DNA from 3 places in the Exiguobacterium sp. s80 genome. Region 2 is predicted to be linked to each of the others. Evidence: a T-box and tRNA genes for the amino acid it is inferred to sense, from the RefSeq annotation. Region 2 holds a T-box; the other regions hold tRNA genes.
What was found. The T-box of region 2 lies ahead of argS (arginine--tRNA ligase). A T-box ahead of a tRNA ligase gene usually reads a tRNA of that ligase, here a tRNA-Arg.
Positions count from the first base shown of each region.

Region 1: it has a tRNA-Arg gene. The T-box ahead of argS (arginine--tRNA ligase) is inferred to sense a tRNA for this amino acid. The anticodon was not compared.
Region 3: it has a tRNA-Arg gene. The T-box ahead of argS (arginine--tRNA ligase) is inferred to sense a tRNA for this amino acid. The anticodon was not compared.

Region 1 is NZ_JACSMP010000003.1:170,537-178,879, reverse strand. Features, by position in the region: gene trxB (thioredoxin-disulfide reductase) at 1-772, shown strand, start outside; gene rapZ (RNase adapter RapZ) at 885-1,754, shown strand; gene KNP94_RS08805 (gluconeogenesis factor YvcK family protein) at 1,754-2,752, shown strand; gene whiA (DNA-binding protein WhiA) at 2,749-3,705, shown strand; gene KNP94_RS08795 (hypothetical protein) at 3,788-4,024, shown strand; partial or broken gene clpP (ATP-dependent Clp endopeptidase proteolytic subunit ClpP) at 4,165-4,749, opposite strand; tRNA gene KNP94_RS08785 (tRNA-Arg) at 4,930-5,005, opposite strand; gene KNP94_RS08780 (RNA polymerase factor sigma-54) at 5,193-6,341, shown strand; gene KNP94_RS08775 (glutaredoxin family protein) at 6,338-6,601, shown strand; gene KNP94_RS08770 (sugar-binding transcriptional regulator) at 6,720-7,742, shown strand; gene gap (type I glyceraldehyde-3-phosphate dehydrogenase) at 7,796-8,343, shown strand, end outside.
Region 2 is NZ_JACSMP010000002.1:208,137-216,479, forward strand. Features, by position in the region: gene trhO (oxygen-dependent tRNA uridine(34) hydroxylase TrhO) at 1-479, shown strand, start outside; gene KNP94_RS07560 (alpha/beta hydrolase) at 589-1,365, opposite strand; gene KNP94_RS07565 (GGDEF domain-containing protein) at 1,381-3,057, opposite strand; T-box leader at 3,187-3,407, shown strand; gene argS (arginine--tRNA ligase) at 3,464-5,146, shown strand; gene KNP94_RS07575 (hypothetical protein) at 5,176-5,781, shown strand; gene KNP94_RS07580 (metallophosphoesterase family protein) at 5,846-6,439, opposite strand; gene KNP94_RS07585 (carboxymuconolactone decarboxylase family protein) at 6,503-6,913, opposite strand; gene KNP94_RS07590 (LysR family transcriptional regulator) at 7,000-7,884, opposite strand; gene KNP94_RS07595 (3-hydroxybutyrate dehydrogenase) at 8,000-8,343, shown strand, end outside.
Region 3 is NZ_JACSMP010000004.1:69,209-77,551, forward strand. Features, by position in the region: gene sdhA (succinate dehydrogenase flavoprotein subunit) at 1-902, shown strand, start outside; gene sdhB (succinate dehydrogenase iron-sulfur subunit) at 902-1,708, shown strand; gene KNP94_RS09505 (acyl-CoA thioesterase) at 1,764-2,219, shown strand; gene KNP94_RS09510 (phosphocarrier protein HPr) at 2,285-2,548, shown strand; gene racE (glutamate racemase) at 2,632-3,441, shown strand; gene rph (ribonuclease PH) at 3,438-4,193, shown strand; gene KNP94_RS09525 (XTP/dITP diphosphatase) at 4,190-4,786, shown strand; gene KNP94_RS09530 (metallophosphoesterase family protein) at 4,793-5,299, shown strand; tRNA gene KNP94_RS09535 (tRNA-Arg) at 5,367-5,440, shown strand; gene KNP94_RS09540 (hypothetical protein) at 5,545-6,069, shown strand; gene KNP94_RS09545 (hypothetical protein) at 6,096-7,103, shown strand; gene tig (trigger factor) at 7,216-8,343, shown strand, end outside.

The sequences.
Region 1 (8,343 bases), on a different contig from region 2:
GGACCTTTCACAAAAAATGTTCGATCACTCGAAAGCATTCGGCGCAGAATATGCGTACGGTGACGTCCGTAGCATCGAGGATGGACGTGCTTTTAAAACGGTCCATGCACACAACAAAGATTATCATGCGCGGGCGATCATCATCGCATCGGGCGCACAATATAAGAAAATCGGTGTACCGGGCGAAGAAGAGCTCGGCGGCCGTGGTGTCTCGTATTGTGCCGTTTGTGACGGAGCTTTCTTTAAAGAAAAAGAATTGTTCGTCATCGGTGGTGGGGATTCAGCGGTCGAGGAAGGTGTCTACTTGACACGTTTCGCGAAAAAAGTCACAATCGTCCACCGTCGTGAAGAATTACGTGCACAAAAAATTCTTCAAAAACGTGCGTTCGATAACCCGAAAATCGATTTCATCTGGAACCATACCGTCAAACAAATCAACGAACAAGACGGTAAAGTCGGTTCGATTGATTTAATCAATACGAAAACGGCAGATGTGACGACACATCCAATCGATGGTGTCTTCATCTACATCGGAATGAACCCGATCACAGGTTACGTCCAAGATCTTGGTATCTTGAACGATCAAGGATATGTTGTGACGAACGAAGGCATGGAGTCAAACATCAAAGGAATCTTCGCAGCTGGAGACGTCCGTGAGAAAACGCTCCGTCAAGTCGTTACGGCAACGAATGATGGTTCGATTGCTGCTCAAAATGCACAGCATTATATCGAAGCGTTACTCGAGGAATTACAGGAATCATCACAGGTGTAAGACAGGAACCAGCTTTGTTGGAGGGGACTTCAATGAGGCTGGCTCTTTTTTTATGCTATACTGAATTTGGAATAAAAAATACACGCGGAACTGTTGTCTGGAGGGCGAAAAGATGGAAGAGAATCAACCGCAATTGGTCATCATCACGGGAATGAGTGGAGCTGGAAAGAGTGTCGCCATGAATAGCTTTGAGGACTTAGGCTACTTCTGTGTCGACAATCTCCCACCGACGTTACTGCCGCAATTGATTGAAGTGATTGGGCAAGTCCGTCCGAAAATTGCCGTCGCCATCGATACACGTGCTCGTGATTTTATTGATAGTTTCTTTGTCGTTTACGAAGATTTGAAAAAAACGAACCTGCAGATTCGGATGTTGTACTTAGACGCACGCAATGACGTCCTCGTGCGCCGCTATAAAGAGTCGCGGCGTTCGCATCCACTGGCGCCGACTGCGTCACCACTGATCGGTATCGAGCGAGAGCGGACGTTGCTCGAAGGATTCCGTGACAAGGCACAGATGCTGATTGATACGAGTGACATCAAACCGCTTGCACTGAAAGAACGCTTGCTCAAAGAATTTACGGAAGGGGAACGGATTCCCTTTACCGTCAATGTGATGTCATTTGGTTTCAAGCACGGACTGCCGCTTGATGCCGATCTCGTCTTTGACCTTCGTTTTCTGCCGAACCCGTTTTACATCCCGGAGTTACGTCCGAAAACGGGACTCGATCTCGAAGTATCGTCATACGTCATGAAGTGGCCGGAAGCAAAATTGTTCTATAAAAAGCTTGTCGACTTGCTCGAGTTCCTGATTCCCCAGTACGAACGGGAAGGAAAATCACAACTCGTCGTCGCCCTCGGCTGTACAGGCGGTAAACACCGCTCGATTACGTTTGCGGAAGCAATCAGTAAAGAATTTGAAAACCAGTATCACGTCGTCACGAATCACCGGGATTATGTTCACGCGAAGGAGGAAAAGTAATGAAATGGGAACGGAAAGTCGTCGCGATTGGCGGTGGAACGGGCTTGTCGACTCTTTTGCGTGGACTGAAGCATTATCCGCTCGACATCACGGCCATCGTCACAGTCGCGGATGACGGGGGGAGCTCGGGGCGCTTACGGACAGAGTTCAACATGTTGCCGCCGGGTGACATTCGAAACGTCATCGTCTCGCTATCGAAGTCCGAGACATTGATGGACCGGATCATGCAGTACCGTTTTGAAACGGGAGAAGGACTTCACGGTCACTCGCTCGGAAACTTGATGCTGACGGCTGCGACGCAGCTCTGTAACGGCTCGTTCGTCGAGGCGATTGGCGTCATGGGACAACTGTTGAATGCGGAAGGGAAAGTCTATCCGGCGACGGAGCGGACGATTACGTTATGTGCCGAGTTCGAAGACGGGACGATTGTCAAAGGCGAGTCGTTGATTCCGAAAGTCGGAAAGGTCATCGAGCGGATTTATTTGGAAGAAGAAGATGTCCGTCCGGTACCGGAAGCGATTCAAGCAATCCTTGAGGCCGATGTCATCGTCCTCGGACCAGGGAGTCTCTATACGAGTATCATCCCGAACGTCTTGATTGATGAAATCCGGGAAGCGATTAAACAATCGCTTGCACCTGTCGTCTATATTTGTAACGTCATGACGCAACCGGGTGAGACGACGGCCTTCACGGCAAATGATCACTTGACTGCGCTCGAACGTTTTCTTGGTCAAGGTGTCGTCGATACAATCATCGTCAATAACGAATCAATCGATGCAAGCTATTTGCGAAAATACCAAAAAGATCATGCCGATATCGTCACTTACGATGATGAACGTTTCGTCGAGGCGGGAATTGAAGTGCTCGCGGACGATATCGTCGACTATAACCATCATTTCATCCGTCATGACGCGGACGCGGTCGCGAGCCTCGTCATGCGGAAAGTATTATCGATTCGACGGGTGCGTCAACTCGAAGGGAAGGAGGAATTGACGTGAGTTTTGCTTCAGAAGTTAAAAAAGAATTAACACAGATTGCCATCACGGATCACGAGATGAAGGCGGAATTAGCGGCGCTCGCACGGATGAACGGTGCGATTTCGTTCGGACTCGGCCGCGGATTGACACTTGATATTTCGACTGAAAATGCGTCGATCGCGCGACGGATTTATTCATTATTAAAACGGGCATACGGGGTCCATCTGGATCTACTCGTCCGAAAGAAAATGCGCCTCAAAAAAAATAACGTCTACATCGTTCGCGTGAAGCAACAAGCCGATAAGATTCTGCAGGATTTAGGCATCCTCGGCGAAGGATTCACGATGATTCGTTCAATCAGCGATACGATTTTAAAAGATGAACGGCGGGCACGTGCCTATTTACGGGGGGCGTTCTTAGCCGGAGGGTCACTGAACAATCCGGCGACGTCGTCGTACCATTTAGAAATCTTCAGTCTCTATGAGGATCACAATGCGGCGCTTCGGAGTTTGACGAACCAATTCGATTTGAATGCAAAAGCAATCGAGCGTAAGAAAGGGCACATCCTCTACATCAAGGAGAGTGAAAAAATCTCTGATTTCCTCAAGGTAGTCGGGGCGACCCATTCGATGCTTCGTTTTGAAGATGTCCGGATTTTAAAAGATATGCGGAATTCGGTCAATCGTCTCGTCAACTGTGAGACAGCGAACCTCAACAAAACGGTCGGGGCAGCGCTTCGCCAAGTGGAGAACATCAAATTTCTCGAACGGACGGTCGGACTCGATGTCTTACCGGACAAGTTACGGGAAATCGCGATTTTACGCGTGACGCATCAAGACGTGACGCTGCAAGAGCTCGGCGAGATGGTCGAGAGCGGCTCCATCTCAAAATCAGGGATCAATCATCGATTGCGGAAAATTGATCAAATCGCGGATAAACTCCGGAATGGTGAGTCGTTGACAGGTGCGCTCTAAAGGGGAAACTTGCGAGATGAACCATAGTCTACTATAATATATAGTCGATGCAACTAAATGTTCGAATTAAGGAGTTTTTGAAATGGCTAACGAAAAAAAACGTATTTCGCTGACAGTCGATGCGAAATTTGATGAAGTCTTGACGAAAAAAGCAAAATCAATCGGTGTACCGAAAAGTACACTCGTGACATTCGCAACATCACTCTTCCTTAAGCAATTGCAAGCAGAAGAAGAGCTTTCACCACATGCGAACGGGATTTACACATTGATTCGTGAAAACCACGACATCGTGTCTGATATTACAGATCTCATCGACTAACACAAACGATCCTTTTCAGGTTCGGGACGAACTTTCATGATTCAATGAAGTTCATGCCTGGCGTGGAGAGGATTTTTTTTGAAGACAACAAAAAAACGACCGCTGATGTAAAAACATCAACGGTCGGTCGGGTTAACAGATTAAGCGCGCTCCATGACGCGGTCGATGAGACCGTAGTCAGCTGCTGCTTGAGCAGACATGAAGTTATCACGCTCTGTATCGCGTTCGATGACTTCAAGTGGTTGTCCTGTGTTTTCTGCCATGATTTTGTTTAAGTGTTCACGCATTTTGATGATACGTTCTGCATGAATTTTAATGTCTGACGCTTGTCCTTGTGTGCCGCCGAGCGGTTGGTGAATCATGATCTCAGCGTTTGGAAGGGCAAAACGTTTTCCTTTTGCGCCTGCTTGTAAGAGGAACGCACCCATTGAAGCGGCCATTCCGATACAAATTGTTGAAACTTGTGGTTTGATGAAGTTCATCGTATCGTAAATCGCCATACCCGCCGTGATTGAACCGCCCGGGCTGTTGATGTAGAGCGAAATTTCTTTATCTGGATCCTCTGCTGCTAAGAAGAGCAACTGGGCAACGACTGAGTTGGCGACGTTATCGTCAATCGCGCTCCCGAGAAGAATGATACGATCCTTGAGCAAACGTGAATAGATATCGTAAGCACGTTCCCCGCGGTTGGTTTGTTCGATGACTGTTGGAATTAACATAGTCTTTGCCTCCTTATGATGGTATGTAGCTCATATTCGACTTATTCCTATCATAATCCTTTGGTCAATATTGGTCAAAAGATACGATGCGACTTTTATGTATTTTTCCTGAATGGCATTGAATTAAACATATCAATATAGAAAAAAAGGCAATACCGCGAACGGCATTGCCTGTAGATTCAAAGATGGTACACCCGGAGAGATTTGAACTCCCGACACCTGGTACCGGAAACCAGTGCTCTATCCCCTGAGCTACGGGTGCATGTTTTTTACTGAACAATTAATAGTATACCGACATTTTTTCAGGAAAGCAATACTCGATTGATAAATTCAACATTTTTTTTCGGGCGAAAGATGCTTAAGGAGGACTTTCTAGACGGTCGGAAGATTTTTTCCTCTATACTATATAGAAGAGTTAAAGATGCAATGGAATGAAGGGAGATCCGACGATGGAACAGCGCCAGGAACAGACGCAACGGATGACGTTATCGACGTCCCAATTGTTTCAGTTGACGATTCTTGAAGAATCATTTGCTGAACTCGAAGAACATGTATACCGAATCATACGCCGGACAAGCGCTTATCGGAATAATCTCAGTAAAACAATCGACGTTGATTTTGGCCGCGTCGCAGACCGTGTCGCTTCATTTGAAGCGACGCTTCTTCAGCAAATACGTTTAGAATCGGTGAGACAGGAAATAGGATATATGGCGGAACAACTCATGACGTACTTAGATACGGATGGATTATTGCGGACGACGGATGCGCAACTGGCAACATTGTTAGAGGCGGACGTCAGTCTCGTAAAACAAGCACGACACGTTTTACAACGGTGTGAACCGACGGGAATTGCGGCACGTTCCGCGCACGAATGCCGGTTGTTGCACGCGCTCGAACTAGATGACGCGTTATTGATTGATGTCGCGACGGATTTGAATGAAGGGATTGCTGTCAAACAAGTACTTCAAGACATTGATGATGCAACAGACCGGATACGGATCAAAGCGGCGCTCGATCGGTTACCAAAAGCACCGGTCCTTCCGGAGACGACCGTTCTGACGATTCCGGAAGCAGACATCGAATTCCGTGACGGCGAGTTGACGATCAACTGGTCTGATCTCGAAATCGACCGGAGCTGGGCGGACCTCGATGAAGCAAAACCGTTCTTGAGTGCATATGAACGGAGACGGACGACGCTTCGGGCGATTCTGGACGTCATCATCGAGCGACAGCTCAATTGGTTTAAAGGAAAGCTCGAGCTCGCGCCGCTGACGAAAAAAGAAGTGGCGGAAGTGACGGGGCATCATCCGTCGACGGTTGGACGGGCGATTGCGAACAAAACGGTCAAGACGATTCAGGGCACGATGTTACTCGAAGATTTTTTCGTCTCACGGACGACGACCGGGACGTCGAGTTTCTTAGTTAAGGTCCGGATCGCTCAACTGCTCGAAGCGTCGCCTGTTCCGATGAGTGATCAACAATTGACGGACCGTCTCACAGCGGAGGAGATTACGGTCGCGAGACGAACGGTCGCAAAATATCGGGCAGCCCTTGGTTTGACCCAAGCGGACTTCGAGAGACGAGAGGCGAATTCATGATGCGAACAAAAGAAAACATGCACTTAACACTCTATTCACGTCCGGGTTGTACACTATGTGAGGAAGCCGCCATCTTGCTCGATTTTGTATTAGATGAATTTCCCGAATGGACATTCGAAGAAATCAACATTGACAACGATGCGGCGCTCAGTCTGAAGTACCTCTACGAAATACCGGTTCTCGCACATCAAAACGAAATCTTAAGTTATGGAAAATTTGAGACGGAGGCGGTAAGAAATCGTTTACTTGAAAAAAGATGACGGTCGAGACTTGAAACAAAACCAGGGTACTGTTATGATAGCAATGTACCAAGTGGGACAAGATATGACACGCGGGACGTAAAGTGTCCAGCAATTTGAGAGGAGCGGGAGTTACATGATTCGGCAGTTAGTACAGATCCAAAAGCGAATCGTGCCTGATCTGATTGAAGAAATGCAGACACGTTACGACATTCTTCATTATGTACGCCTGATGCAACCGATCGGACGACGAACACTTGCGACGAGCCTTGGCTTGACGGAACGCGTTCTACGCCGGGAGGTCGACTTCTTAAAAGAACAAGACTTACTGGAAGTTGCGACGCAAGGCATGTCCTTGACGGATGAAGGGCGGACGGTATTACGAAGCATGCACAGTGTGATGGCGGAACTCGCCGGGATCTCCGATATGGCGAAAGCCTTAAAAGAGAAGCTTGGTGTAAAAGACGTCGTCATCGTACCGGGTGATTCGGATCAAACCTTCTGGGTGCAACGCGATATGGGACGGGCAACAGTTGCCCGCTTAAAACGTGAACTTTCAAAAGACCACAATACGATCGCAGTTACAGGTGGGACGACGATGGCTTCGGTCGCGGCGATGATGTCGCCCGATAAGGAAAATCGTCCGATGACGTTTGTACCCGCACGAGGCGGTCTTGGCGAAACGCTTGAACTTCAAGCGAATACGGTCTGCTCACGCATGGCTTCACGTGCCCAAAGCGACTATCATCTGCTTCACATTCCAGACATGGTCAGCACCGAGACATTCGTCAAGATGGTCGAGGAGCCGAGCATTAAAAATGTCTTACAGATGATTAAAGATGCTTCAATCGTGGTACATGGAATTGGTGAGGCAAAAACGATGGCAAAACGTCGTCGTGCTTCGACAGCTCTTTTGGAACAGCTCGAAGACGAGCAAGCCGTCGCAGAAGCATTCGGATATTATTTTGATCGGGACGGAAACATCGTCCACCGTGTCAAAACGGTCGGACTACAACTCGACGACTTGAAAAAAGTCGAACACGTCGTGGTTGTCGCCGGTGGTCATTCGAAAGCAGAAGCGATCAATGCCTACGTCAAACAGTCTCCAAACATCATCCTCATTACGGATGAAGGAGCCGCAACAACGATTTTGAAAGGGTAGCCCCCTTTTGAATAATAGATAACTCGCTTTACACTAAAAGGAGGAAAATTATCATGGCAGTAGTAAAAGTTGGTATTAACGGATTTGGACGTATCGGGCGTTTGGCACTTCGTCAAATTCTTCAATTTGAAGGAATCGAAGTAGTCGCAATCAACGACCTCACAGACACTAAAATGCTTGCACACCTTTTAAAATATGATACGACTCAAGGTCGTTTCGACGGAGAAGTTGAAGTACACGACGGATACTTCCTCGTAAACGGTAAAGAAATCAAAACACTTGCTAACCGCAATCCAGAAGAACTTCCATGGGGCGAGCTCGGTGTTGACATCGTTCTCGAATGTACTGGTTTCTTCACAGACAAAGAAAAAGCTGAACTTCACTTGAAAGCTGGAGCTAAAAAAGTTGTTATCTCAGCACCTGCTACTGGCGACATGAAAACTGTCGTTTACAACACGAACCACGAAATTCTTGACGGAACTGAAACAGTTATCTCTGGTGCTTCATGTACTACGAACTGTCTCGCTCCAATGGCGAAAGTTCTTCAAGATCAGTACGGAATCGTTGAAGGTCTTATGACAACTATCCACGCTTACACTGG
Region 2 (8,343 bases):
CCGTCAAGGTCGACGTTGCGGCGTCACGTGAATTTCCACAGTGGCTCGATGAAAATGAGCATTTGTTCGAAGGGAAAAAAGTCTTGACGTATTGTACGGGTGGCGTACGTTGTGAGAAGTTCACGGCTTATTTCCGTAAACGTCAAAACAGCGACGACATCTTCCATCTGAAAGGTGGCGTCGTCATGTACGGAAAAGATGAAGTCACGCGTGGAGAAGACTGGGAAGGGGAGCTGTACGTGTTCGATGAACGCGTTCAAGTACCTGTCAATGAAGTCAATCCGACTGTCGTATCCGAGTGTTACTACTGTGGTAAGGCAGAAACACGTTATGTTAATTGTGCGAACCCGGAATGTAATCGTCAGCATTTCTGCTGTGAAGAATGTGAACCAAAAGTGATGCGTTCATGTTCCGACGAATGCCGGGAACACCCGCGGAATCGTTATGAAAAAGAACTGACTGAAGAGCTCGTGAAATAAGATGAAAAAGGATGATGTGTGCTCGTTAGAGCGTACATCATCCTTTTTAGGTTGTACCACTGAAAAAGACGTGTCACGCAGATGATTCAAATGCGTTAACACTTAATTCTTATGAAAAGAGAAATCGGAGCACGTCCGGCATACGTTTCGCCCACGCTGTCTCATGGTGAATACCGTCTGCGATGACGGTGTATCGCATCTGCTCGACTTTTTGACGTACTGCCGCCGAGATGACATCATTCGTGTGCAAATAATCTTCTTCCGTCATCGGACCGCTGACTTCTTTTGTCCCGATATCCATGTAGCAACGGTGCGCGTCAGACAGTGGGAGACTTCGCTCGATGAATTCAAGTAAAGAAGAGAAGTTCGCCCATCCGGCTGTCGATAAGGCGGCGGCACGCGTGATCACTTCCGGATAAGCAAATAGGCCATATAAGGAAATCACGCCGCCCATCGAGCTGCCAATCATCGTTGTATCAGTCGGAATCGTCGCATAGTGCGAATCGATGTACGGTTTCAAGTCATAAATAATCCATTCCATATAAGCTTTCCCGTTTCCGCCGATCGTCGTCCGGTGTGACGGATATGCGGTTCGCATCAATAACGCGTCATCCGTCCAAGGCGCATATTCATCGTACCGGTCCATCGGGTCATCCGGGCTATCGATGGCGACGATCATTGCCTGTAGACCGACTTCATGGAGGGCGAGATGAACATCCCACCCTTTACCGAAGGAAGCACTCGCACCACTGAAGACATTTTGTCCGTCATGCATATAGATGACGGGTAATGCAACATCCGTCGCGACCTCAGGGGGACGATAAATCCGTAATGTCCGCCGTTGTTGACTCATCGGAAGCGATAACTCGATTTCAGTAATAGACACGTTAAACACAACCTTTCAAAGATTAGCGTAGTGGGCTGTACAATTTCGACCATTGTGTTTTCCGCCGACATACAGTGCGTGATCTGCCTGACGTAATGATTCTTCAAATGTGCGTTGGTAAGGATGTTCTACTGTATCGACGCCAAGACTGACGGTAATAGAGAGAGGGTGATCGTCGACAATGAAGGGGCGATCGAGAACGGCGTGACGAATTTCTTCAGCAATGGAGATTGCTTGGTCTTGTAAGCAATCCGCAATCAAAACAACGAATTCCTCCCCCCCATAACGTGCCGCGAAGACGGAATCGTTTCGGTGGATGACGTATTTAATCCGTCTTCCGAGCTCACGTAAGACGAGATCCCCGACTTTATGTCCGTACGTATCATTGACGTATTTAAAGTGGTCGATATCAAACAGGATGATCGACAGCGGAAAGTGTTCGGAAGCAAACTGGCGTGCCCCCTCTTCATAAAAAGCACGACTGTTCGGGAGATCTGTCAAGGCATCCGTCCGGCTTTCGGCATACAATTGAAAGTTTTCTTGGGAACGCTCGAGTACGCGGCAAAATGTTCGAAGCAGGCGAGAAATTTCATCCGCTTTTGCTTCATCATAAGCATCAGCGATTTGATGAAATAAAACGATTGAGACATCGACTTCTCCACTTGTGATGGAAGGAATCGCGAGCATCGAATGCCGATCGACGGGAAGCGAGAGTTGGATATCATTTCCCCAGTCGAACCGAAGGCCATAGAGAATCGGAGTCCGCAGATCATTCGCCGATAGCGTATGAAATAAAGGTAAGACATCAACTGTCTTTTTTGTCCGAATGTCATAGATGATTTGTTTTCGTTGCTGCTGAATAGAAAGCCAGCCGTCGGAGAAATCAATCAGATGAGGTAAATCAATCAGTAAGGATTCAATCGCTTCCCGTTCAAAGCGTGAAACGAGCAACCGTTCCTTCGCATCGTCGAACCGTTTAGCGTTGTGTGTAGCTTGTAAGGATGCGCCACGCTGTTGTAGGAGTTGCTTGAATAAGAATAAAATTAAAGTCGAGACAGTCGCAGCAACTAACGGGTTTTCATCATAAAACCAAATCCCGAGAAGCGCGCTTAAAATACTGATTCCGTAAACGAGTGTCTGAAGTCGGATGAGGCGGGTCCAGTCATACCTTAAGTTTAAGAAACGATTGACGAATCGGCATTGAAGATAGGAAATAAGAAAGACACCCACCAGATAACCGACAAACGGGATAAGTGATTCGGTATAAGTAAAGCCCGGGCCGGTCGGACCTCCAAGTAGCAAGTAAGCGGAGGCGGGAACTGAGATATAGACGATGTCGAATAAGACGTTGACGGGGTACAGGTAGATGAATCGTTTTATACGAATTTCTTTTTTATGCGAAAATAATTGGAAAATCAGGACACCGAGTTGACTCAAAATGACGGCAATCAATAAACCGTAATTAAGAAAAATGAATAAAATAATACCTTCTTGAAATGTATAATAAATCCCACCACGGCGGATGTTATCGAATTGGAAGAGTAGGACTAAAATGAGAAGATAACTTGCATTTCCAAGCGATATCGCTGGGTTCATATGGACGGGAAAGGCAAGCGATGCAAGAAACAGTAAAACAACAATAAGTGCTAAAGTGATCCAGCTCATACGTGCTACTTTTCGATAGTAAACCATAGCGGAATAGACCCCTCTCTGTGGCGATCCTTCTGTATCTATACCCGATTTGTGGAAATTATGATAAGTGATTTACAAAAAAATAAGGTTGAGAGAAATCGAGTCATTGCGTATAATGTGAAAGATATCAAATCGTCGATGACGAAGAAAGTAACGGTTTTATCTTGTCAGCCAGCGAATCAGGAAACGGTGGAAGCCTGAATGGACAAAGAAATCGTGAAACGCACTTCAGAGACGCTATCCGAATCGTAACGATCAGGCGTAGCCGGGGGAACCCCGTTATCCCCAATTAAGGTGGGTGTCGAAAACGACACCAAGAAGAGTGGTACCGCGGTCATTCCGTCTCTTTGCGAGTTGCGCAAAGGGCGTTTTTTATTGGAAAAAATAAACTGTTGGAGGTAATACAATGAGCTACAAACAACAATATGCTGAAGTTTTACAAGGAGTCATCGGAGACGCATTGACACTTGAACAAATTGAGCAACTGATTGAACAACCGAAACATGAAGACCACGGAGATCTCGCATTCCCTTGCTTCTTGTTGGCGAAAGCATTCCGCAAAGCACCCAACATGATTGCAGTAGATGTCGCTGAAAAAATCGATAATCCACTCTTTGCGAACGTTCAACCAGTCGGACCATACGTCAACGTCTTCTTGAACCGTGAGGTCGTCTCGCAAGAAATCGTCAATCGTGTCTTAAACGAAAAAGCGGACTACGGATCAAGTGAGTCGAATGGGAAGACGATTGTCACCGACTTCTCTTCACCAAACATCGCAAAACCGTTCTCGATGGGACATTTGCGTTCGACGGTCATCGGAAATGCGTTGAACCAAATTTCACGTAAAAAAGGATATGACGTCGTTGGAATCAACCACTTAGGTGATTGGGGCACGCAGTTTGGTAAATTGATGGTGGCTTACAACATGTGGGGTAAAGAAGAAGATGTCCGGGCTGAGCCAATCAAAGAACTATTGAAACTCTATGTCCGGTTCCATGAAGAAGCAGAAAGTAAGCCGGAACTTGAAGATGAAGGTCGGGCCTGGTTCAAAAAACTCGAGCAAGGTGACGAACAGGCAACCGTTCTTTGGAAATGGTTCCGTGAAGTCTCACTCGTCGAATTCAGCCGTGTTTATGACATGCTTGGTGTACAGTTCGACAGCCTGAACGGAGAAGCCTTCTATAATGACAAAATGCAGCATGTCATTGACTTATTAGAAGAAAAAGAACTGCTCGTCGAGTCTGAAGGCGCGATGGTCGTTGATCTTGAAGCAGAAGGTATGCCGCCCGCGCTGATCAAGAAAAAAGATGGCGCGACGCTTTACGCGACACGCGACTTGGCAGCGGCTGTCTATCGCCTCGAAACGTATCGTTTCGAACAAGCATTTTATGTCGTCGGCGGAGAACAAGCGCTCCATTTCAAACAGTTGTTTGCAGTTTTGAAAAAGCTTGGTTTTGATAATGTTGACGGCATGCACCATGTACCATTCGGGCTTATCATGAAAGATGGCAAAAAGATGTCGACGCGTAAAGGGCGGATCGTCTTGCTTGAAGAAGTCCTTCAAGATGCAATCAACGTCGCAAAACAAAATATCGCCGAGAAAAATCCGAACCTTGCGAATGCCGACCAAACAGCACAACAAGTCGGCGTCGGCGCAGTCATCTTCCATGACCTTAAAAATGAACGCATGAACAATATCGAGTTCGATCTCGAGCAGATGTTGAAATTCGAAGGGGAGACGGGTCCATACGTCCAGTACACAAATGCCCGTGCCAACTCGTTACTCCGTAAAGGCGGCTATGATGGTGCAGCCTTCGACGGAAGTGCTGACGATTATGCCTGGGGGGTCGTCTCGATGCTTAACCAATTCTCGGCAGTCATTGACCGGGCGTTCGTGCGTCGTGAACCATCCATCATCAGCCGTTATGTCCTCGATCTCGCGCAAAGCTTTAATAGATATTATGGTCAAGTACGTGTCCTTGAAGAGGATGCGGCAAAACAATCTCGCCTTGCACTCGTGAAATCGGTTACGATTGTATTGACGGAAGGTCTACGCCTCCTAGGTGTCGGCGCTCCAGAAGAAATGTAATAAAATCAAATTAAAGATGGGGTTAGCATATGAATAAAGAAACAAACGAACGGTTGCAGCAGGCAGCAGAACGAATCAAGAACGAAGACATGAAAGAAGCGATTGCGTTCATCGCTGATTTTCACGGGAGAGTGGCAACGTGGTTGCCTGGAGAGTCTGTTGACTTCATCTTTGATGTCGTGACAGCACCAGGTGCCGATTTAATCGCACCTGTTAGTGGAGATGCACTCGAAACGAAAGTGAACTTCGAATTTTTCATGGGTAAAAAACAAACGCGTAAAAAATTAGGTGAACTTTTAGCGCTTTGGAAAGCACCACGTTCGAAGGAAACACTCAGTGAAATCGATGCGATTGGTCTTAAAAAATGGTTGGCCCGGAATGAATTCCGGTCGGAAGACAAGCCATGGGACTATCTCAACCGTCTCCACGTCTTATTGTTCCTCGATTCGATGACAACAGTCATCGATGATCATCAATTGACGACGTTATACGAACAACTTGTCGGCAAAACACCGGTCCCGACAAGCTTCGTCCGTCGTCAAGGAGAAGTACGTCGTGTCGTCGATAAATTCGTCGAGAAACATGAATTAACGCAGGTCGATTTAGTGAAAGCTTCACTCGTCCGTTACCTGTAATCAGAAAAGACCCTCGGATGAAAGCATGGAGATGACTCCAGCTTTTAACCCGAGGGTCTTTTTATCATGCTTGGTGGTAGACGATGGATTCTTCCTGTGTGTCGTAGAGCAACCATTCTCGCTCGACGAGAACAGGACCGACATTGACAGCATACCGTTCTTGTTTGATGGAAATCGGAACGTCCAGTTGCGTCGACAACCGGCGTCCGTCGCGAAACAAACCACGTTGATGACTATGACCGAAAAACAATAGTCGTTGTTCGAATTGGGAGGTGTTCGGTATTAACGTATAACTCCACTCGAACTGATCACCGTGTAAAAACAGGACATCGTGACCCACTTGCTTTGTCCGGGGGACCGACCGGAGTCGGTCAAGCAGTCCGGATACGCCGGTTGGGACGATTGAAAAAATCCGTTCTTCTTGGTTCCCGAGTAATGTTTCGAAATCAAGTAGCGCAACATAGTCGAAATCAAGCGTCACGACATCAGAGATGGACTCAAAAATATGACGACGCGCTCTCTTTTTGCCGATATGGCACTCATAGACGTCGCCGAGCGAAAAAATCGTCGCTTGTGGAGCACGTTTACGGATATCCTGTAGCACGGCGCGCGTATCTGAAAATGAACTATGCAAATCGGCAATCAGTGCATATTGCATCTAGCATCTCTCCCTTGTAATAGGATTATACCCTGCCAGATGCATCGTTCATCCTCCGTTCGCTTAGTCCGTTTCGACAGTGATACCACGTTCTGCGAAAACAGTTTTTGCGACTTCAAGGGCATTTAAGACACGCGGGAAACCTGTATAGGGCACGAGGTGCATGATGGCTTCGACGATTTCATTTCCTGAGAGACCGGCTGTTAACCCCGTGTTGATGTGTAAGGCAAGTTGCGGTTCTGTTCCTTGTGTGACGAGCGTCGAGATTGTGACGAGTGCACGGTCACGGTTCCCGAGTCCAGTGCGACTATACACTTCACCGTAAGCAAAATCTGTAATCCATTCGCCGACGGCAGGTGCGATGTCTTTTAATGACTCTGAGATTTTATCATGTGTGGATTGAGCTGAATTCGCATCTGTGAACTCACTTAATTTTTTGAGACCGACTTCGTGACGTGTTTCATGCGTTGACATAGTAAATAACTTCCTTTCTGAAGTAACGATACATCCCATCATAACGAAAGAAAAACCATGCTACAAATACATGGTTTTTATACATATCATTCTTTTTGTGAATAAGAATCTTGGACGAAACGAATCCACTCCCGTGTGACATACGACTGATAACGTCCGGTCGGGACAGCGACACCTAATTGCCAGGGTACGCGAGTTTCTAACGGAACTGTTTTGACCCCGTTGACTTGAATCCGGTTTGCGAGCGAACGGGGGAGAAGTGTCACGGCATTTTCTTCTGCGACGAGCAGACAAAGGAAATCCCACTGCGAACTGACATGTGTGACAGTCGGTTCAAAACCAGCCGTTCGGCAGGCGTTTAAAACGACGTTATGGAGAGAGAAGGTTTCATTAAACAAAACGAACGGCATCTGTGAAACTTCTTCTAACGCGATGGAAGCGCGTGAAGCGAGCGGATGGTGTTCCGGTAAAAAAAGGTGCAGCTCTTCTTCCATAAAGGGGTAAACGGTTAAGTTTTCATCTGCAGGAAAGACGGTCGCAATTAAATCGACGTCACCCGCGACGATGGCTTTCTCTAAGGCGTGACCGCCGGCCTCGACGATGTCGATTGTTACCATCGGGTACTGTTCTGAAAATTGATGCAACAGACGGGGGAAAAAGAGTGAACCGATTAACGGAGGAAGGCCAATCCGGATGGTTCCTTTTGTTAAGTGCATTACGTCATAGAGATGAGAGGGGAGATCAGAAAGTTGACGTAAGATTTTTTCACCTTCAAGAAGGAGTGTTTCACCAGCGTCTGTCAAAACGATTTGCCGTTTACTGCGATCAAATAGTGCAATATCGAGTTCTTCTTCAAGACTGCGGACCATCTTACTTAAAGTCGGTTGCGTGACATGAAGATAATCGGCAGCACGCGTGAAACTTTTAAACCGGGCGACTTCAGTAAAATATTCGAGTTGTCGAAAATCCATCGTATTTCCTCCTATTCCTAATGGTTATATATAGCATAATAAGGATTCATTTTTATTATTGTTTTTGCAAGCGTACAGTAAAAGAAGTGAAACCGTAAAGAAGGAGTAGATGGAAATGAAACAACTCGAAGGAAAAGTAGCGTTAATTACTGGAGCAGCTAGTGGAATCGGTCTTGAAATCGCTGAAGAATTTGCGCAAGAAGGCGCTAAGGTCGTGATTGTCGACTTGCAGGAGCAGGCAGCGAAAAATGCAGCAGAAGCACTGACGGATAAAGGATTTGACGCTTTTGCGGTCGCGGGTGACGTAACGAGTGAAGCGGCGATTAAAACAAGTATCGAACAGACGATGGCACATTACGGAAAAATTGATATCGTCATCAATAACGCCGGCATGCAACACGTCTCACCCATCGAAGACTTCTCGACAGAGACGTTTGATTTGATGCAAAGTATCATGTT
Region 3 (8,343 bases), on a different contig from region 2:
CGACACGTGAAATCTTTGATGTCTGTGTCAATCAAAAGCTCGGTGTCAACGGGGAGAACATGGTGTATCTCGATCTCTCACACAAAGACGCAAAAGAGCTTGATGTCAAACTCGGCGGTATCTTAGAAATTTATGAGAAGTTCGTTGGTGACGATCCACGGAAAGTACCGATGAAAATCTTCCCGGCCGTCCATTACTCGATGGGTGGATTATGGGTCGATTACGATCAAATGACGAACATCCCAGGATTGTTCGCGTCTGGTGAGTGTGATTACTCGATGCACGGTGGAAACCGTCTCGGTGCGAACTCACTTCTCTCTGCCGTTTATGGCGGAATGGTTGCGGGTCCAGCAGCGATTGCCTATATGAACGAACTTGAAACTTCTGTCCATGATATGCCGGAAGAGGTCGTTGAAGCGCATAAAATCGCTGAAATCGATCGATTCAATGATATCTTGGCGATGGAAGGGACAGAAAATGCGTATCAAATCCACCGTGAGCTCGGTGAAGTCATGACGGATAACGTAACCGTTGTTCGTTATAACGATAAGCTCGAACAGACGTTGACGAAGATTAAAGAATTACGGGAACGTTTCACGCGGATCTCGGCGACGGATACGGCACGCTGGAGTAACCAGGGCGCATCCTTCATCCGTCAGCTCGATCACATGCTTGATTTAGCGGAAGCAATCACACTCGGTGCCCTTCAACGTGACGAGAGTCGTGGCGCCCACTATAAGCCAGACTTCCCAGAGCGTGATGATGAGCGGTTCTTAAAAACGACGATGGCACGTTATACAAACGGTCATCCTGAAATCTATTACGAAGAGGTCGATACATCACTGATTCCACCACGCAAACGCGACTACAGCAAGAAGTCGAAGAAAGAGGTGAAAGCATAATGGCGACACCACTCGAACAAGAAACAAAACAAAAACCGGTTCAGTTCATCGTGCAACGTCAGGATGGACCGGACGGAAAAGCCTATGATGAAGCTTTCGAAGTCCCGTATCGTCCGAACATGAACGTCATTTCAGCATTGATGGAGATTCGCCGGAATCCTGTCAATGCGGCAGGTGAAAAAACGACGCCGATCAACTGGGACATGGGTTGTCTTGAAGAAGTATGTGGTGCGTGCTCGATGGTCATCAACGGGACACCACGTCAATCATGTACAGCGCTCGTCGATAAGCTCGAACAACCGATTCGTTTGCAACCGATGCAGACGTTCCCGATTGTGCGCGACTTACAAGTTGACCGTCAACGGATGTTTGACGCACTCAAAAAAGTAAAAGCATGGGTTCCGATCGATGGGACGTATGACCTTGGTCCAGGACCACGGATGCCAGAGAACAAACGGCAATGGGCGTATGAACTTTCAAAATGTATGACATGTGGCGTTTGTCTTGAAGCATGTCCGAACGTCAATGACCGTTCGAACTTCATCGGACCGGCGTCGATCTCACAAGTTCGTCTCTTCAACTCACACCCGACAGGTGCCTATCATAAAGAAGAGCGCCTGGAAGCATTGATGGAAGATGGGGGCATCATGCAATGCGGTAATGCACAAAACTGTGTTGAGGTCTGCCCGAAAGGGATTCCCCTTACGACATCGATTGCGGCAATGAACCGTCAGACGACATTACACTCGTTCAAAAAATTCTTCGGTAGCGACGAAGGTCGTACAGGAGAAGCGGTTAGCAATTAATTCATAAAAAAGAAGGGGCGCTGCTCCTTCTTTTTATATTCAGGAGGGAATTTACGTGCGTGTACCTAGTTATATCGAAGATTTAGATGGGTGGTTAAGTCAAATGAAACACGGGACGAGACTCGATGTTGCGGTTCGTTTCGCTGAGACGGATGCCTACGGTCATATGAATAATCGGGTCCCGTTCGTCTATTTTGAGGATGTCCGGACGTTGATGCTTGAAGAGACAGGCTACTCGTTAGCAGATGACGGAATCGTCGTCGTCGCAGATGCGCAGTGTAACTACATCCGTCAAGTTTATCCACGGACGCGGCTTGCAGTCTACGCCTATCCTGTTCAAGTCGGAAAAGCCTCGTGTGACGTCCATTACGCGGCATTCGATGACGAAGAGCAACTGATGTTTACGGGACGAACGTCGATGGTACAAATCGATCGTGCTGGGAATGCTTTTCCATGGGATGAAGCCTATAAAAATTCCTTGCAGAATCGATTCGAATCCGTTATCATTTGATAATGAGTTCACATATTCGAAAACGACTCACTAGTACGTTATTAGTGGAGGGAGATTTCTTAATCATGGAAAAAACATTCAAAGTCATCGCAGATTCAGGCATTCATGCTCGTCCTGCAACACAACTTGTCAACACAGCTTCAAAATTCCAATCAGATATCAACTTGGAGTACAACGGAAAGACTGTTAACCTTAAGTCGATCATGGGTGTACTTTCACTCGGTATCGCTAAAGATTCAGACATCAAAATCGTTGCAAACGGTGACGATGCTTCTGAAGCAATCACGACTCTTTCAGACATGCTGACAAGCGAAGGTCTTGCTCAGTAATCCTTTTATCTACATTCTCGGACGCCGGTCTTGCACCGTCGTCCTTTTTTGTTACCATAGAGGATAGGAAGGTGAGATATGACGTGAACAAACCAATTGGAGTATTAGATTCTGGGGTCGGCGGCTTGACGGTCGCGCGTGAGCTGATGCGGCAGCTTCCTCATGAACAAATCATATATGTCGGGGATACATTACGCTGTCCCTATGGACCACGACCGGAAGAAGAAATCCGGCAATTTACATGGGAGATGATTGATTATCTTGTCGCGCAGGATGTCAAACTGATTGTCATCGCCTGTAATACAGCGACGGCAGTCGTCCTGAAAGAAGCACGGGAAAAATTGACGATTCCAGTCATTGGCGTCATCGACCCAGGAGCACGGGCGGCAGTCAAGGTAACGCGATCGAAACGAATCGGTGTCATCGGGACGAAGATGACGGTCGAGAGCAATTCTTATGAAAAGGCATTACGACATGTCGAAGGGCAAGTTGTTGTCGAATCACTTGCATGTCCGCCGTTCGTCCCGCTCGTCGAGTCCTCACAGACGACAGGTGCTTACGTCGAACGTGTCGTCGCCAATACATTACGTCCATTGCTTTCGTACGACATGGACACGTTAATTTTAGGGTGTACCCATTATCCGCTGCTCGCAGATGTCATTGGACGAGTCATCGGACCAGACGTCCAATTGATTTCTTCAGGAGACGAGACGGCGCTCGAAGTCGCGGCTCTCCTCGACTACAATGGAATTGCAGCAGGAAATGATTTTATACCGGAACATGTGTATCATGCGACAGGTGACACGCGTTCCTTTGAACGGATCGCGACCGATTGGTTGAGTCAACCAATCCAAGCAAAACGATTAGTACTCGGAACGGAGGCAACGACATGAGAATCGATCAACGAGAATCTACGGTGATGCGAGCGATTGCGTTTGAGACGAATGTGAATAAACATGCGGAAGGTTCCATCATGATCGCAGTCGGAGACACGCGGGTCTTGTGTACGGCAACGGTCGAAGAGAAAGTCCCACCCTTTTTACGGGGGAAACGTCATGGCTGGATCAATGCGGAATATGCAATGTTACCACGTGCGACGGCGCAACGGACAGCGCGCGAGTCGGTCCGTGGTAAACAGACAGGTCGGACGATGGAAATTCAGCGTTTGATTAGTCGGGCGTTACGTGCTGTCGTCGACTTAGAAAAACTAGGCGAGCGGACGGTCTGGATTGATTGTGATGTCATTCAAGCGGATGGCGGAACGAGAACGGCTGCGATCACAGGCGGTTTTCTTGCCCTCGTCCTCGCAGTAGACGGTCTGATTCAAAGCGGGAAACTGACGGATACACCAATCAAAGAAGGAATCGCAGCCGTCTCGATTGGAAAGGTCGGTCAAGAGCTGCTCCTCGATCTCTGTTATGAAGAGGATGCTGCAGCCGATGTTGATTTAAACTTAGTCATGACCTCTTCCGGGAAAATCGTCGAGATGCAGGCGACAGGTGAAGAGGCGACATTTTCGAAACGGGAAATGCTCGATATGCTCGAACTTGGGGAAAAGGGTATTGAAGAACTCCTGCGTGCCGGTCAAGACGCATTAGGTGCTTCGTGGTGGTATGTTGGAGAAGAAGTGGGGGAACATCGATGAAAATCATCGTCGCGACCCGCAATGCCGGGAAAGTGAAAGAACTCGAAGTGATGCTCGGGAAACTAGGTTATGACGTATCTTCTCTATTGGATTACGAAGCTGCACCTGAGACGGATGAAACGGGTGTAACTTTTGAAGAAAATGCTGAACTGAAAGCGAAAGAAGCAGCTGCTTACTTCGGTCACGCGGTTCTTGCCGACGACTCGGGACTCGAAGTCGACGCGCTCGACGGGGCGCCTGGTGTCTACTCAGCGCGTTTTGCAGGTCTAGAAAAATCAGATGCAGCGAATAATGCATTGTTGCTCGAAAAATTGGGCAATCGATCAATCGAAGAGCGGACAGCGCGCTTCGTCTGTGCATTGTCACTTGCAAAACCTTCTGGGGAGACGTTGACTGTACGCGGTACGATGGAAGGTCTCATCGGATTCGAAGCGAAAGGTGAGCATGGTTTCGGTTATGATCCTTTGTTCATCGTCCCATCTCGAAATCAAACGGCCGCCGAGTTAACAAAAGATGAGAAAGCGGCGATTAGTCATCGCGGGAATGCGTTGAAAAAACTTGAATTAGCACTGACTACTTTTTTAGGAGAGTGATCAACGATGAAAGCGTTAATCGTTAGTGATAGCCATGGTCTCGAATCGGAACTTCTGACAATCGTCGAACGGCATCCGGAAGCAGAGGTTGCGTATCATTGTGGAGACTCACAGTTGACACGGATGGACGAATCATTATATCCCTATCGTGTCGTTAAAGGGAATTGTGATTATGGTAACGACTTTGCCGATGAGGTACTTGAGCCTTTTGGCGCAGTCAATCTATTATGTGTCCATGGTCATCGTCAAGACGTGAAATACAGCCTCGACCACTTAGGCCATCATGCGGATCAAAAAGCAGCACAGATCGTGTTGTATGGTCATTCGCACGTGGCGAAAGCGGAACAAAAGGATGATAAACTCTTCATCAATCCGGGTTCGATTCGTATGCCGCGACACCGTCCTGAAAAAACGTATGCGATTTTGACGCTTGAAGAAGATGCGTATTCCGTTGATTTTTACGATCTGACAGGTGAACAGATTAATGCTTTACATTTAGAGGGCACGCTTTAAGAAAAGATTTTTTGTAATGTGATTGACACGAAAGAATTGTTTTAGTATAGTTTATTCGTGTTGACACGTCCCAATAGCTCAGCTGGATAGAGCAACGCCCTTCTAAGGCGTCGGTCGGGGGTTCGAATCCCTCTTGGGACGCTATAATTAAAATAGAGACTGCCCTTACGAGGGCGGTCTCTTTTTTTTATTATGATTTTCGATTATAATCAAGGTATCATGAACTTAAAAAGGGGATGTGGACAATGAGGAAACGAATCGGTGGAATCCTCCTTCTGACAGTTGCTCTAGCTGGTTGTAGCGAAATAACGAATACGGTCGACGACGCAAAACAACAAGTCGTCGAAGTGAAAAATAATGTTGATTATGCAGCGGAACTACAAACGATTGCGAAAGATACATCACGTGTCACGTCAGAGCTCTCGGCTAAGCTCGATCAAGCAGCGGAGAATGCACGCGAATCGGCAAATCCAGAACAAACACTGGATCAACAAATGGAAAAGCTGAAAAATGATGAGACGGTTCAAAAGTTAGAGAAAGAGCTTGATCAAATCGACGAGCGTCTGTCTAGTCTCGACAGTCCGCCGGCCGAACTAAAGAGTTTGAGTGATAAGTTAAAGCAGTATGTCGATCAATCAGAGTCGATGACACGTCTTCTTGAGACGGACGTCTCGCTCGATACGTTGAATCAGCTTGGAGTCGAACAAGGACAACGACTGCAAGACGCAATATCTAGTTGGACGGAACGACTCGATCCCTTCACAAAATAAGAATGATTGGTAGAGGAGGAGAGCGCATGAGTGAATCCCGTTGGATGGAACGACCGCTGGAACAGGAACGGATGCGACTCGCACGGATAACGAGGGTCGAGCGAGATGAACGGATGAAGCGACTCGATGACGTGGCGATGAGTGATGACGACATTTTGTATAGGGTATATACGATGCAAGATGCTTTTTCTGAGAGTAAAGAAGAACGAGAACGCTTCATCAAAATAGCGGAATCGTTTTTGACAGTCGAAGGAGTTGAGCAAGTGCTTGCGCTCTTCCTCTTTGAGCATGGACAGGCATACCCGCTTCGTGTCGCGCTTCGGACAGCCTCACCATACTTACCATACGGTCTAGCAGTTAAGTTGGAGGAAGCGGCATCAATGCTTGGACGGCAAACGGAACCAGACAAGGAAGCACGTTCGGACGAATCGTTTTTAACGCGGAAATCGCTCGGGAAGTCGGAAGCGGAATGGATAAACGTTTTTCAAACAGGAACGTACGAACAACAATTCGAGCAGTTACGTGGACTGACGCTTGAAAAGGCGCCTGAATTGAGACGGTATCTTTGCACCTCTTATGCAATCGGTGAGGACGTAAGACAGCAAAGTTTGATCGTCCTTCATACGTTATTATTGCAATTAATGACGGACGACTCATGTTTTCCTTTAACGCTTCGAATCGAACGTTTGCAGCTTGACGTGACATTCGATTCCGCCGAGCAGCTACGTAGACGGTTGGAACAACAGCAGGCGCAACTGCTAGGAGTGCAAGAAGTTTTATTTAGCTTAAGACGGCTCGATCCTTTTCGAGCGCTATTAATGTTGTCCTGGCATCAAATGCTCCACCTCGATCAGGAAGTCGATTTATTCGATATGGACCCGGTCGAGATGATTGAAACGCTTGATGCACTCGCTGGAATGACGTTCGAACGTGATGTGCCCGAAAAAGAACTCGAGGCACTTGCGCGTGACTTATACGATAGTGCTCATCAGATGTTAGAAGAGGGAAAAGCGTACGAGAAGACGGCGATATAGGAAATGCGAGGAATCCATTCGTTCAACAGTGGTAATGCTCGGAATGGATGTGCTATAATGTGACTTGTTGTACACACATGTACGCTAATTGACAATTTTGGAGGGACTCAGCATGACTGCAAAATGGGAAAAACAATCAGGTAGCCTCGGCGTTCTCACGTATGAAGCGCCTGCTGAAGCATTTGATAAAGCGGTAGACCAAGCGTTCAAGAAAGTCGTTAAGACTTTGAACACACCTGGTTTCCGTAAAGGAAAAATGCCACGCACAATGTTTAACAAAATGTACGGTGAAGAAGCACTTTATCAAGATGCTCTTGATATCTTGTATCAAGATACAATCGAAGGTGCTGTCGTCGAATCAGGTATCGAGCCAATCGCGCTTGAAAACATCGACGTTGAAACACTCGAAAAAGGAAAACCGGTTGAGTTTAAAATCACGTTCGTCATCGAACCTGAAGCAACTCTCGGTGAGTACAAAGGTCTTGAGTACACAGCTGTCGAAACTGACGTCACTGACGAAGATGTCGATGCTGAACTCAAAACAATGCAAGAGCGTGGAGCAGAGCTCGTCGTAAAAGAAGACGGCGTCATCGAAAATGGCGACACAGTCGTATTCGACTTCGCAGGTTTTGATGGGGACAACCAATTCGACGGCGGAACTGCTGAAAACTATTCACTCGTCATCGGTTCAGGAAACTTCATTCCAGGATTCGAAGAGCAAATGGTCGGTCTGAAAACTGGTGAGCAAAAAGATATCGACGTTACTTTCCCAGAAGAGTACCATGAAGCATCACTCGCTGGTAAACCAGTCGTATTCAAAGTAACAATCCACGAAGTGAAAGCACAAGAACTCCCTGAATTGACAGATGAGTTCGCTAAAGAAATGGACGAAGAAGTTTCTTCTCTTGATGAGTTGAAAACAAAAATTCGTACACGTCTTGAAAACACACGTAAACAAGAAGCTGATGCTTCAATGCGTGATGAGTTGGTTGAAGCAGCGACTAAAAACGCGACAGTTGATCTTCCTGCAGTTATGGTCGACAACGAAGTTGAGCGTATGGTCCAAGAATTCACACAACGCATTCAATCACAAGGTATCGAACTCGACATGTACTTCCAGTTAACTGGAACGACAGAAGAAGCGATGCGTACTGAAATGAAAGAACAAGCAGAAGAACGTGTTAAAGCACGTCTCGTTCTGAAACAAATTGTTGCAGATGAAAACATCGAAGTGAACGAA